2 linked regions of the Methylotuvimicrobium sp. KM2 genome follow. The protein of the gene in region 1 interacts with the protein of each later gene in a pairwise test. Links are inferred from orthologs where the notes say so. Each region holds a gene or a part of one and is shown on either strand. Other genes may lie near its edges. The genes, in order: dnaQ and dnaE.

Region 1 (6,314 bases):
GTTTACTGGTGAATCAGCTTTCCAACGAATTGGCTGTGAGTAAACGCCAAGGGACTTTCGGGTCTATTATTTTTCTCGATTTGGATCGATTCAAAGTGTTGAACGACTCGTTAGGGCATCATGTCGGGGATGAATTGTTGATTCAAGTTGCGAACCGTTTGAAGGATTCGCTTAGGGAAGAAGACATACCGTCAAGACTGGGCGGAGACGAATTCGTTATATTGATTCATGCCAATAAAAGCAGTCTTGAAGCAGCTAGCGATGAGGCCTTACATGTTGCCGAAAAAGTAAGGTGTGTACTAAATCGGCCATATTTTTTTGGAGATTTCGAGCATCATTGTTCGCAGAGTATTGGTATCGCTTTGTTTCCGGATAGCGGTCAAACGGCCAATCAGATTTTGCAACAGGCCGACAAGGCTATGTATCAATCCAAGGCTAAAGGGCGCAATACGATAAGCTTTTTTCATCAGAGCATTCAAGAGGCTGCCGATGCCCGAATGTTTTTAGAAAAAGAGTTGCGTTCGGCAATCGAAAATCAGGATTTTATTTTGTATTACCAGCCGCAAACCGATCGTTTAGGGCGGCTTTCCGGTTCGGAAGCCTTGATTCGCTGGGAGCATGGGCAAAAAGGTTTAATCGCTCCCGACCAATTTATACCGGTTGCCGAAGAAGCGGGTTTGATTGTGCCTTTGGGTATCTGGGTTTTTCGCGAGTCTTGCGCGCAAATGCGGAAGTGGCTCGATAACGGCTTGGACATACAGCATATCTCGATCAATGTCAGCTCTAAGCAATTTCGTCAGCAAGACTTTGTCGATCAAATTGCTGGCGCGATAAGGCAGTATGAGGTCCCGGCCTCGCGTTTCGTTATCGAATTAACCGAGGGTATCGTGATCGATAATATCGATGACACGGTCGAAAAAATGCGAGCCTTGAAACAATTGGGTGTAAAAATCTCGATAGACGATTTTGGGACGGGATATTCGTCATTGACCTATCTCAAGCAGTTGCCGCTGGACGAATTAAAAATCGACAAGAGTTTTGTCAGAGATATTACTACCGATTTCAACGATGCCATTATTATCGAGACCATCATCAATATGGCTCATAATCTCGGAATCGATGTCATTGCCGAGGGAGTCGAAACCGAGGAGCAAAGAGACTTTCTGTACAACAAGGGATGTCGAGTGTTTCAAGGATATTATTTTTCTCGGCCAATGACGAGTGCGGATTTTGAGGTTTGGGTAAGGAAAGGGGAAAGATGAAAGATGAAAGATGAAAGGTGAAAGGTGAAAGGTGAAAGGTGAAAGGTGAAAGGTGAAAGGTGAAAGGTGAAAGATGAAAGATGAAAGATGAATGGTGAAAGATGAATGGTGAAAGATGAATGGTGAAGGGGCGGGGAATCGAAAAAATGACGGGTGAGATTGATTGGGTTGAAATTGCTCCTAGGGCGCCGCATCGGTATACGATTATTTGGATGCATGGCTTGGGGGCCGATGGGCATGACTTTGAGAGCATTGTTCCGGAATTGGGATTGCCCGATGATTTGGGTATTCGCTTTTGTTTTCCTAATGCGCCTGTGCGCCCGGTTACGATCAATGGCGGGATGGCGATGCGTGCTTGGTATGACATTATGGATATGTCATTGGAACGGCAAGTCGACAAGGCCGGTATTGCCGAGTCGTCGGCGTCGATCTTGAAATTGATAGACAGGGAAATTGAAGGAGGCGTGCCTTCCGAAAATATCTTGCTGGCTGGGTTTTCGCAGGGCGGCGTGATTGCGCTCGATGTCGGTTTGAAATGTCCGCATCGATTGGCGGGTATCCTAGCGCTTTCTTGCTATTTACCGACATGGCCTGAAATCGTTCCGGCGCTTTCCGAGGTAAATCGATCGCTTCCGATAATGATGGCGCACGGTTCGTTTGATAATGTCGTTGCGCGTGAAGTGGGCAGAGCCGCTTTCGAGGCATTGATGTCAATGGGCTATTCAGTGGACTGGAAAGAATACCCGATGGCGCATTCGGTCTGCCTTGAAGAAGTTCAGGATATCGCGGACTTCATTCGGAAATGTTTTCATCTAGAGGGCTATGTGTAATGAGTAAGCCGACCATACGGCAAATCGTGCTGGATACCGAAACGACAGGGCTTAATCCGCAAGAAGGGCATCGTGTCATTGAGATAGGCTGTGTTGAATTATTGAACCGCCGCCTAAGCGGTCGCCATTTTCATGTCTACATCAATCCGGAACGGGAAATCGATGCCGGTGCGGTCGAGGTTCATGGAATTACTAATGAGTTTTTGGCCGATAAACCGGTATTTTCCTCGATAGTCGAAGACTTCATCAATTTTATTCGCGATGCCGAATTGGTCATTCACAACGCCCCATTCGATGTTGGGTTTTTAAATCATGAATTCGGCTTATTGAATAATGGGACCGGAGTTGTCGAGAGTTACAGTTCGGTATTCGATACCTTGACGTTTGCCAGAAAAAAACATCCCGGGCAGCGAAATAGTTTGGATGCCTTATGCAAGCGTTATGGCATCGATAACAGTCATCGAGATTTACATGGCGCGCTTTTGGATGCGGAAATTCTGGCGGATGTCTACCTATTGATGACCGGTGGACAGGCTTCATTGTTGGATGAAGAAATATCGTCGGAAGAGGAGGGTGGGAGCGAGTCGGTTATTGTGCGTCTACCTTCCAATCGTCCCAGGCTAAAAGTGATCCAATGCGATGCCGAAGAGGTTGCCGAACATCAGCGTCGCTTGGCGGCCATTGAAAAAGCGGGCGGAGTTTGTCTTTGGAAGAATTGACCGGGCCTTTTTACTGTGAAAGTTCGCAGTTTTGCATTCCTTATCTAATTTTTTGATATAAAAAAATCAATGTCGGTTCCGAATGGGGTGCGGTCGCTCGACCGACAGGCGTCGGCGGCAGGGAGCCGCCGTCGAGCCTACAGGGACGTATTTACCCAACACCTGAATTATCTTAGACAATTAGCCATATCGCCAAAGGGCTATGGACGTTAGGTGCCGGGTCTGTAAAGCGAGTTACCGGACCCGCTGCAAAACTCATGGCGCCAGGGAGTTATTTTTTACGAAATCCTAACTGCCGGCCTTGGCTTTTCTTCGCTTGTTATCCGAACCGTCACGTTTTTTAGCCTTGAAAGTTTTTTTCAAGGTTTCGCCCATTCTGGAAATATTCAATTGCTGACCGGCAACCCTTACTTTTTTTAGTTCTTGGAAAATATCCTTGGGCATGCCGGCAGGAAGCTCAACGGTGCTGTAGTTTTCCTCGATTTTGATTCGTGCGATATGATCCCCGTCAAGTCCTGTCTCATTAGCGATAGCGCCGACGATGTTGCCGGGCTTGACACCATGCGCTTTGCCGACTTCGATACGGTAGGTTTCCATTTCAATGTCGGGGTTTGCCTTACGCTTGCTCTTGCGTTCCGTCCCGGATTCTCGGTCTATCGAGTCTTTTCGTTCGCGGCGTTCGGTTTCTTTTTTGGGCGGGTTTTTCATAAGCAACGGTGTTTCGCCTTGGACTTGTTTTGCCAAGGCTGCAGCAATTTCGATTGCCGATACATTATGTTCGTTTTGGTATTGTTCCATCAATTGAATAAAAAAACTCAATTCTTCCGCGGCCAGTGTATCGGTAATGCGTTGTTTGAATCGGGCAATCCTTTTATTGTTAATAATTTCGGTCGAAGGCAGTCCCATTTCTGCGACTTTTTGACGAGTTGCTTTCTCGATATTACTGAGCAGTCTTCTTTCACGCGGTGCGACAAACAATATCGCATCGCCGGTTCGACCGGCACGGCCGGTTCTGCCGATGCGGTGAATATAGGCCTCGGTATCGTAGGGAATATCGTAATTGATGACGTGGCTGATCCGTTCGACATCGAGACCCCGCGCCGCCACGTCGGTGGCAATTAGAATATCCAATTTACCGTTTTTCAAATGCGCGATGGTTCTTTCGCGCAGTGCTTGCGACATATCGCCATTGATTGCCGCTGCCGAATAGCCGCGTGCTTCGAGTTTTTCGGCCAGTTCGACCGTCGCGGTTTTAGTCCGGACAAAAATAATGATGCCGTCGAAGGTTTCCGATTCCAAAATGCGGGTTAGTGCGTCGAGCTTATGGACTCCGCTGACTAGCCAGTAGCGTTGACGTATCGTTTCGGCGGTCGACGTGCGGACCTTGACCGTGATTTCCTCGGGGTCATGTAAATACGTTTGTGCGATTTTGCGTATGGGTGCCGGCATCGTTGCCGAAAACAGGGCGATTTGGCGTTGTTTGGGGGTTTGTTCCAAAATCCATTCAACATCGTCTATAAAGCCCATGCGAAGCATTTCGTCGGCTTCGTCGAGCACCAAGCAGCTTAATTCGCCCAGCCTTAGCGTGCCTTTACGCATATGATCCATGACCCGTCCCGGTGTGCCGACGATAACGTGCGGGCCGCGTTTGAGCTGGCGAAGTTGCGTCGTGTAGTCTTGCCCGCCGTAGATCGGCAATACATGAAAACCTTTTAAATGAGCGGCATAGCGCTGAAAAGCCTCGGCCACTTGTATGGCCAGTTCGCGGGTAGGGGCTAGAACCAAAACTTGCGGTTCGGTTTTTTTTAGGTCGAGTCGAGATAATATCGGAAGAGCAAAAGCTGCGGTCTTACCGGTGCCTGTTTGCGCCTGGCCTAGAACATCCTTGCCTTGCATTAAGTGCGGAATGGTTTGAGCTTGAATCGGGGAGGGGGATTCGTAACCGACATCATCCAATGCTTTAAGCACCGGTTCGATTAGAGTTAATTCACGAAAAGTTGGAAAAGAGGAAACATCGTTGGACATGCAAAGCCTGTGGGTAAATTTAAGACGCGTGGCGCGGAGGGGAGTTAAGCCCGCAATTATACCTCATATTAATCAAACCGGTAAAAATAGATTGACAAGAACGGCGTTTTTTTGATTTTGACTCTATCGATGAAAACTTCCGGCGGCTTTAGCCTTGGCTAAGTATTTCATGATAAATAATGTCCTGGAGATATGAGCTTTGTTGAGGGTTTTGAGGCTTGCTTGACAGGACGCCGTGAATCCATCCGCTTGACCGCGGAATCTGATGGCCAAGGATGGCTTGTATTAGGGCGCCATCCTTGGCCGAAGCAAGCCGAAACGTTGGGGACGTGTTAAATAAGGCTATGTTCGCGTTAGCAGTTGAAACGGTTCACTTCCCTACTAAATAAACCACTTAGGAAATAGTCAATGATTGCTTTCCAATACTCTGAGCGTGGAAGAGGGTACGATTACTCGCTTGACAGGACGCCGTGAATACGTCCATGTAGGCTTGACGGCAGCTCCCTGCTGCCGACACCTGTCAATCGAGCAACCGTACCCTCCTTTCAACCATTGGCGCGATATTGAAAAAAGGAAAGTTATACCTTTCGCACTTCAAAATTCGGCAGTGCCTTAGGAGGCACCGGGGTGCCCGGCCCCTCACCTAGCGTTAGGTGAGGGCTGGCATGGAGCTGGCATAGAGCCTACATGGACGTATTCACGGCGTCCTTTGGCGGGCCACCCCGGTGCCGAATTTTGATCTCCGATAGGTTTATTCAGAGTTGTATCCTTGGGTTTTATGTTGGCTTTAAATTCATAAAGTATCAGCTATTAACGCGGACATAGCCTTAAATAACTCGTCCCTCAGGAGTTACTGGCCTAACTTATTTCATGCCCGTTACTTAGCGATTATCGCAAACGTGACGGCTTGAGGTTTCCGGGTCGTCATAATCTTCGGATTCGGTGACTATTTTAGGTAACATATCTGCCATGCCTTCTCCGCATTTTTTCATCGCCTGAATAACCGGGTCGCTTGCCATCTCACGGGCAAAGGCCATTGCTTTGCTTTGCGCTTGGTCTCGATTGCCGGCGCGGCACAGTGCCGTTATTTCGGCATCGATCGATTGGCCGCGTTCGGAAAGCCGTTCCATCGCTGAAGGATCAATTTGGCCGAAACATTCCTGCATCTTAAGGCCCTGTTGCATCATTTGCTGCATTTGCGCTTCGGTCATATTACCGAATTGAGCATGGCTCGATATCGGCAAGAATGCGAATGCCGCAAGATATATTCGTGTTTTTTTTGTCATGGCATAGCCTTGTTGAGTTTTGCGTTACGATGGAAAAACATAGTCATGGATCGGAGTTTAGTCAAAATAAAGATCTTTGTGCTTCGGGATGATTTTGCAGAAATCGATGATAATATAACTGCAATCAAATTCGGTATTTGACCGCTTTATATTCTTGATTTCATGACCTATCGATCTCCTTGGTGGCTAAAG
Region 2 (7,401 bases), 2.6 Mb from region 1 along the record:
AAATATGCTTCCGAGGTAACTCGGCTTGAAATAGGCGATAGGAATGTCATTCGAGAATTCGTGACGATGCATAGAGGGACATTGCAGGACCGCAGCTTAACGCAGATCGGTTCCGATAACTTGTTTATGGCGTATACGCATGTCGCTCACGATTGCGTGATCGGCGATCATGTAATTATGGCTAACGGTGCGTCGCTGGCCGGCCATGTGCATTTATGCGACCACGCAATACTCGGCGGTTTCACGCTGGTTCATCAATTTACCCAAATAGGACAATACAGTTTTTCGGCGATGGGTAGCGCGATTACGCAGGACATACCGCCCTTCGTGATGGTCGGCGGTCGTCCAACGCGCCCGCACGGCATCAATTCAGTAGGTATGGAGCGCAATGGCGTGTCGCCGGAGGCCGTTCGGCAAATCAGAAAAGCCTATAAAATTCTTTATAAAATGAACCTAAAGCTCGAAGATGCAATCGAGGAAATGGAAGGCATGGCCGGCGACAGCGACGAGTTGTCGACGATGGTCAGTTTTCTGCGGAATGTGACTAGGGGCATTTTACGATAACTATGCAAAGAGTTGCCGGAGTCGACGAAGTCGGTCGAGGGTGTCTTGCCGGCGCCGTATTCGCAGCGGCAGTTGTTTTAGACCCGGATAAGCCGATTGCTGGTTTGAAGGATTCGAAGAAGATTTCCGAAAAGCAGCGTGAAGCACTGGCGTTGACCATCCGGCGGGATGCGCTATGTTGGGCCGTGGCGCGGGCGGAACCGAGCGAGATCGATCGCATCAATATTCTGCACGCGGCGCTGTTGGCGATGGCAAGAGCGATCGCCATGATCGATCCGGTTCCCGATTGGATTATCGTTGACGGCAGTCGCTATCCCCCGATCGATTTACCAGGAGAGGCCATGGTCAAAGCCGATTCGAATGTGCCGGAAGTTTCCGCGGCTTCAATATTGGCCAAGGTCGCTAGAGACAAAGAGATGCTGTTTTTGGAGCGGCTTTATCCAGGCTATGGTTTCAATTTGCATAAAGGCTATCCGACCCCATTGCATCGGCAACAATTAATGCAGTTGGGTATTACGCCGTTTCACAGAAAATCGTTCGCTCCGGTTAAGGCTCTGCTCTAACAAAAATTTCTCGCGCAGTGGCGCTGAGGCTCGCAGATTATACCTTTCCCACTTCAAATTTCGGCAATGCCAGAGGAGGCGTCGGGGTGTTCGACAAAGGCTTTGCCAGCATGGAGCTGGCATAGAGCCTACAGGGACGTATTCACGGCGTCCTTTGACGGACACCCCGGCGCCGAATTTTGATATACGATGAGTATAATACCGGATTGAAAAAGTGCATGGGGCATTCCGTATTTCTAAAATCATATTTTGCCGCGTCATTTCGTTAATGATTAACAGGGCTTAGGTTCTGCACTTCTCCGCGCCCCTGCGCCTCCGCGCGATAATACCTCATTCAACATGCAACCTTCATTCGTTCATCTTAGAGTTCATACCGAATTTTCATTGGTCGACGGTATTGTTCGAATCAAGCCGCTGATTAAAGCCTTAGCCGACATGAACATGCCGGCCGTCGCGGTTACCGAACAATCCAATCTATTTTCGTTGGTCAAATTCTACCGCGCCGCGCTAGGGCAAGGGATAAAGCCTGTTTCCGGCGCCGATGTACACATCTTCAATCCAGACGATCCGTCATCGCCTTACTGTCTAACGCTGTTGGTTAAAAACCTTAATGGTTATACGACGCTGACCGAATTGATTTCAAAGTCTTATCAGGAAGGGCAGCATCAAGGCGTGCCTATGGTTCAGCGCGAATGGATCACCGACAATCACAATGGGCTGATCGCCTTATCAGGAGCCATGAGCGGCGATATCGGCAGGGCCTTGTTGGCGGAAAATGTCGACGAGGCCAAACGCCTGGCCGAGGGATGGAGTCATTTATTCGAAGATTCCTTTTATCTCGAGTTGCAACGTGTCGGTAAAGCCGAGGAAGAACGCTATGTGGCGGCGGCTGTCGATTTGGCTCAACAAATGGAGCTGCCGGTCGTCGCGACCAATGATGTCCGATTTATTCGTCCGGAGGATTTCGATGCGCATGAAGTCAGGGTGTGTATTCATCAAGGACGGGTTTTAGATGACAATCGGCGGCCGAAAGATTACACCAATCAGCAATATCTGCGTAGCGGTGAAGAAATGCAGGGGCTGTTTGCCGATATCCCGGAAGCCTTGGAAAATTCGGTCGAAATCGCCAAGCGTTGTAATCTGGAGCTGACGCTAGGCGAAAATTATTTGCCCGACTTTCCGGTTCCGGAAGGCATGACGATCGATGACTATCTGATCGAAGTGTCCCGTCAGGGACTCGAAGAGCGCCTTCAACAACACCCGGCTTTCGGTTCCGGTAGCGAAGAAGAGAACCGCCGGGTTTATTACGACAGGCTCGAGACCGAGTTGAAAGTGATTACGCAGATGGGCTTTCCCGGTTACTTTCTGATCGTTGCCGACTTTATTCAATGGGCCAAGAACAACGCGATTCCGGTTGGACCGGGCAGGGGGTCTGGCGCCGGCTCGCTGGTAGCTTATGTCTTGAAAATTACCGACCTCGATCCGATCGAATTCGATCTTTTATTCGAACGCTTCTTGAATCCGGAGCGGGTTTCGATGCCCGACTTCGACGTCGATTTCTGTATGGACCGGCGCGATGAGGTTATCGACTATGTCGCGCGTCATTATGGTCGCGACCATGTCGCGCAGATCATTACCTATGGTTCGATGGCGGCAAAAGCGGTCGTGCGCGATGTCGGTCGAGTGCTTGGTTTTTCCTACGGCTTCGTCGACCGCTTGGCAAAACTGATTCCTTTCGAAATAGGCATGACGCTGACTAAGGCGCTGCAGGATAGCCCCGATCTCAAGCAGTTGTATGAGACTGAAGAGGAAGTCAAAACGCTGATCGATATGGCGAGATCGCTCGAGGGGGTTTCGCGTAATGCCGGTAAACATGCCGGAGGGGTAGTGATTTCGCCGACCAAGTTGACCGATTTTACGCCGCTTTATTGCGAGCAGGGCGGCGGCAACCTGGTCACGCAGTTCGACAAGGATGATGTCGAGGCGGTTGGTCTGGTCAAGTTCGACTTTTTGGGGCTTCGAACCCTGACGATCATCGATTGGGCACTCGAGACGATTAACCTAAAGAAGCAGCAAATAGGCGAGGCTATCGTCGATATTAGCACGATTCCGCGCGACGATTCGGCCTCCTATGAATTATTGAAGAAAGCGCAGACGACCGCGGTGTTTCAGTTGGAATCGCGCGGCATGAAAGAGTTGATCAAAAAGCTCAAGCCCGATTGTTTCGACGATATCATCGCCTTGGTGGCTTTGTTTCGGCCCGGTCCGCTCGAGTCCGGCATGGTCGACGATTACATCAACGTCAAGCACGGCGCGAAAGCCGAATATGCCCATCCCATGCTGGAGCCGATTCTTAAATCGACTAACGGCGTTATTTTGTATCAAGAGCAGGTCATGCAGATCGCTCGTGAACTGGCCGGCTATACCCTCGGCGGTGCGGACATGCTGCGCCGCGCGATGGGTAAGAAAAAACCCGAGGAGATGGCCAAGCAGCGCGAAATTTTCACAGAAGGTGCGGTCGCGAATAACATCGAGGAAAGCGTCGCGACTTATATCTTCGATTTGATGGAAAAGTTTGCCGGCTACGGTTTCAACAAATCGCATTCGGCAGCCTATGCCTTGGTCGCTTATCAAACCGCCTGGCTGAAGGCGCATTATCCGGCTGAGTTTATGGCGGCGGTGCTGTCTTCCGATATGGACAATACCGATAAAGTCGTGGTGTTGATTGAAGAATGCCGCGAAATGAAATTGGCTATTTGCCCGCCCGATCTCAACGAATCGAATTATCGTTTCACGGTCAACGACAAAGGTCAAATCGTGTATGGAATCGGTGCAATCAAGGGGGTCGGCGAATCCGCGATCGAGGATTTATTAAAAGAACGCGAAGCTAACGGATCTTACGCAGGGCTGTACGATTTATGCAAGCGCGTTGATTTGAGGAAGGTCAATCGTCGTGTGCTTGAGGCCTTGATTCGGGCGGGTGCGTTCGATCGGATTGATGCCAATCGAGCGGCGCATTTGGCGGAATTGCCAATTGCATTACGGGTGGCCGAACAGTACGGCAAGATGGCCCAAACCGGACAAAACGACTTGTTCGGTTTGGGCATGCCCGATGAGGACGACAGGATACAGGAGGACGTCTATACGACTCAAGCCGAGCCTTGGACCGAATCGGAGCGATTGGCCGCCGAAAAGCAGACCTTGGGCTTGTTCTTGACCGGACATCCGATTACGCAATATGAATCGGAATTGAAGCATATCGTGCATGGCAAGATTGGTAAGATCTTGGGTGATGTTGAGCGCACGCGAGGAAAAATGGAGGCGCGCACCGCAGGACTAGTCGTGGAATTACGGACGCGGCAAAATAAAAACGGCAAAACGATGGGGTTTGCGACCTTGGATGATCGGTCCGGCCGTCTTGAATTGGCAATTTTCGGCGACAGTTACGAAAGATACCGCGATTTATTGTCTAAGGATGCCTTGCTGGTCGCAGAGGGCGGTGTTGCGATTGACGATTTTAGCGGCATGCTGAGATTGACGGTCGATAAACTATACAGTATCGAAGACGCACGGAATCAATATGCCCGATGTCTTTCGTTGCAGTGGGCGAATACGAATGAACAGCGCGATGCAAAGTCGTTCGTCGATAAGCTCGATGATACGCTGCAACCGTTTAAGGGTGGTTCTTGCCCTATTGTACTTGCTTATCGTTCCGCAACAGCCAAGTCATCGCTACAATTCGGCGATGAATGGCGCGTGCATCCTTCGGATGAATTGGTCTTGCGGTTAAAGCGTTTGCTGGGGGCGGATGCTGTTGAGGTTAGATATAGGTGAGGGGAAAGGGGAAATTAGAACTTGACAAGTAGTTTAAACTCCGAATCATTTCACTATTCACTATTCACTATTCACTATTCACTATTCACTATTCACTATTCACTATTCACTATTCACTATTCACTTGTGTTCGGGGTTTTAGTGTTATTTTGATTTTGTTATGATTCATGCATGAATGAATTTATTGGACCTACGGTCGACATTAGCGATAAGGATAGTTTGGAATGGAAGCATTTCGCCAACTTGGAGAAGGAAACCTTGCGCGGGCGTTGGCGTAAACCAACAGGACTCGGTGTATTGAATAGCTTAAATGCTGGACGCTGGTCGCGCGAGACGTTGGAGCGTCATGTCGGCAAGTTTGCCGGCCAGTTTGACTTGCGCGGTATTCCTTTGCCGAATGCCGAATTGTCGAAACTCGATCTGTCGAACATCGACTTCTTTTATGCCGATTTGTCCGGCGCTGATTTGTCCTACAGTAATTTATCCGACAGTTATTTGTCGGAGAGCGATATTTCCGGTGCGCGATTCGATTTTGCCGTACTTAATAGGGCTTTGCTCGACAATGTGCGTTTCAATAGTTCCACGCGTTTTTTAGGCGTCAATTTGCATGCAGTCAACTTTACGTTGGCAACCTTGTTATATGATTTAGCCTTGTCGCAGCAACGTATTCAGCAATTGGATAGGCATTATCCGGTATTCGCCTGTTTTTTACGCTGGTCCTGCGATTATGGTCGTTCATTTTCGCGATATGCGCTATGGGTTGTGGGTTTCGTGTTAGCTTATGCTGCAATTTTTTGGGGTTTGATGGATCGCTCGTTTTTGGACTGTCTGTATTTTTCACTGACGACATTTACGACGGTCGGTTATGGCGATATCGTACCGGTCGGTTCTCTGCAAAAACTGTTAGCGATGTCCGAAATGGCGATAGGTTATTTGATGGGCGGGTTATTGGTCGGTATTTTAGCCAAGCGGGTTATTGGGTGATGTTTTTTGACTGAAATAGCGAGAGAATTTCATGGGGTTCCTTCTGTAGGCCTCACGGTTGCCGTTATTTTGGTTCCGGCAACCGTGAGTTTAAAAGGGATTAATGTTTAGACGTCCGATTCGCTTTCGGATTTAACAACGGGTTTGCTGTCGGTATTGTTGTCCGGTTTAGCGCCGGTAGCGTCTTGTTCACGGCGAGGCTTCTCGTCTTGTGTTTTAACCACTTCTGCCGATTTCGGGCCTTCATCGGCTTGAGTTGGAACGTTCGGTCCGCTGGTTTCGTCCTGTTGTGAGGATTCCGGTTTTCGGTAATTCGGGTTCCGAGGACGACGTCTATTCGGGCCTCTTCTTCCATTTCTGGATGGCGATTTTTTTACCGGTTGTTCGACAGCTTCATTCGTCGTTTTGTCCGGCTCAACCGATTGTTGAGCGACTTCTTCAGTAATGGTCTCTTTCTGTTCGTCAGGTTTTGTTTCACGCTTATTGGCGGGCCTTTTAGGTCGGTTACTTCGACTTCCCGGTCCACGTTTGTTATCGCGTTTTTTGCCCTGCGTTCTTTCTTCGCCTTCTTTTCGTTCCTGTTTTTTGGCTGGCTGGGGTGTGGCTGTCGTTTCTTCTTTACCGCCGACCAATTTTTGCCAAAAGCGCTTAATCAGGCTGGCCGAGGTATTGCGATTTTGTACCGGCGCAGGCGCATCGGGTAGAAATTCTTTAATAGCCGCTTGTTCGGCTTTGGGCTTGATCTGTTGCGCGAACTCAGGAAGCGGAATATCTTCTTCCTTGATTTGTAAATAGCTAGGTTTTTCCTCGATCGCATCCTTGGCTTTGATTCGGTCTATCGTGTAAGCCGGCGTTTCCAGGTGTTTGCTCGGCAGAATCACGATGCCGACTTTTAATCGAGACTCGATCAATTCGATAGCTGGCCGCTTTTCATTGAGCAGGAAAGTCGCGCTTTCGATCGGCAAATGCGCGATGACTTTTTCGGTGCCGGGTTTCATCGCTTCTTCTTCCAGTACGCGCAGCACTGCCAATGCGACCGATTCGACATTACGGATCGTTCCTTGGCCTTTACAGCGTGGGCAGATTAGTTGCGTGGATTCTCCTAGCGAAGGTCGAAGCCGCTGTCTAGACATTTCCAGCAAGCCGAATCGCGAAATACGGCTGGTTTGTATACGAGCGCGATCGATTTTTAACGCATCGCGTAAGCGGTTTTCGACCGCGCGTTGATTTTTATTGGCCATCATATCGATGAAGTCGATCACGAACAAACCGCCCAAATCGCGAAGCCGTAACTGACGAGCGATTTCATCGGCGGCTTCAAGGTTGGTGTTCAAAGCGGTTTCTTCGATGTCGCTGCCTTTGGTCGCGCGTGCCGAGTTAATATCGATCGAGGTCAATGCTTCGGTATGATCGATCACGATCGAGCCGCCGGATGGCAGCGATACTTCGCGTCCGT

What was found.
Region 2: the proteins of dnaQ (region 1) and dnaE interact in binary tests that used the Escherichia coli proteins (3 or more experiments, as listed by UniProt). The link is inferred for Methylotuvimicrobium sp. KM2 from one-to-one orthologs.

The regions. Positions count from the first base shown.
Region 1 is NZ_CP150634.1:1,256,823-1,263,136, forward strand. What follows is about bases 996-3,951. They hold dnaQ (DNA polymerase III subunit epsilon), read left to right. Parts: upstream 996-2,091; coding sequence 2,092-2,811; downstream 2,812-3,951. Other genes in these bases: WJM45_RS05575 (EAL domain-containing protein), read left to right, coding at 996-1,262; WJM45_RS05580 (carboxylesterase), read left to right, coding at 1,409-2,092; WJM45_RS05590 (DEAD/DEAH box helicase), read right to left, coding at 3,100-3,951. Outside these bases: more of WJM45_RS05575, read left to right, coding at 1-995; more of WJM45_RS05590, read right to left, coding at 3,952-4,836; WJM45_RS05595 (hypothetical protein), read right to left, coding at 5,718-6,122; WJM45_RS05600 (hydrolase), read left to right, coding at 6,285-6,314. UniProt on the Escherichia coli protein: DNA polymerase III is a complex, multichain enzyme responsible for most of the replicative synthesis in bacteria. The epsilon subunit contain the editing function and is a proofreading 3'-5' exonuclease.
Region 2 is NZ_CP150634.1:3,833,288-3,840,688, reverse strand. What follows is about bases 1,119-5,161. They hold dnaE (DNA polymerase III subunit alpha), read left to right. Parts: upstream 1,119-1,466; coding sequence 1,467-4,961; downstream 4,962-5,161. Other genes in these bases: WJM45_RS16060 (ion channel), read left to right, coding at 5,133-5,161; rnhB (ribonuclease HII), read left to right, coding at 1,119-1,127. In the rest of the region: lpxA (acyl-ACP--UDP-N-acetylglucosamine O-acyltransferase), read left to right, coding at 1-564; more of rnhB, read left to right, coding at 567-1,118; more of WJM45_RS16060, read left to right, coding at 5,162-5,945; WJM45_RS16055 (Rne/Rng family ribonuclease), read right to left, coding at 6,053-7,401. UniProt on the Escherichia coli protein: DNA polymerase III is a complex, multichain enzyme responsible for most of the replicative synthesis in bacteria. This DNA polymerase also exhibits 3' to 5' exonuclease activity. The alpha chain is the DNA polymerase catalytic subunit.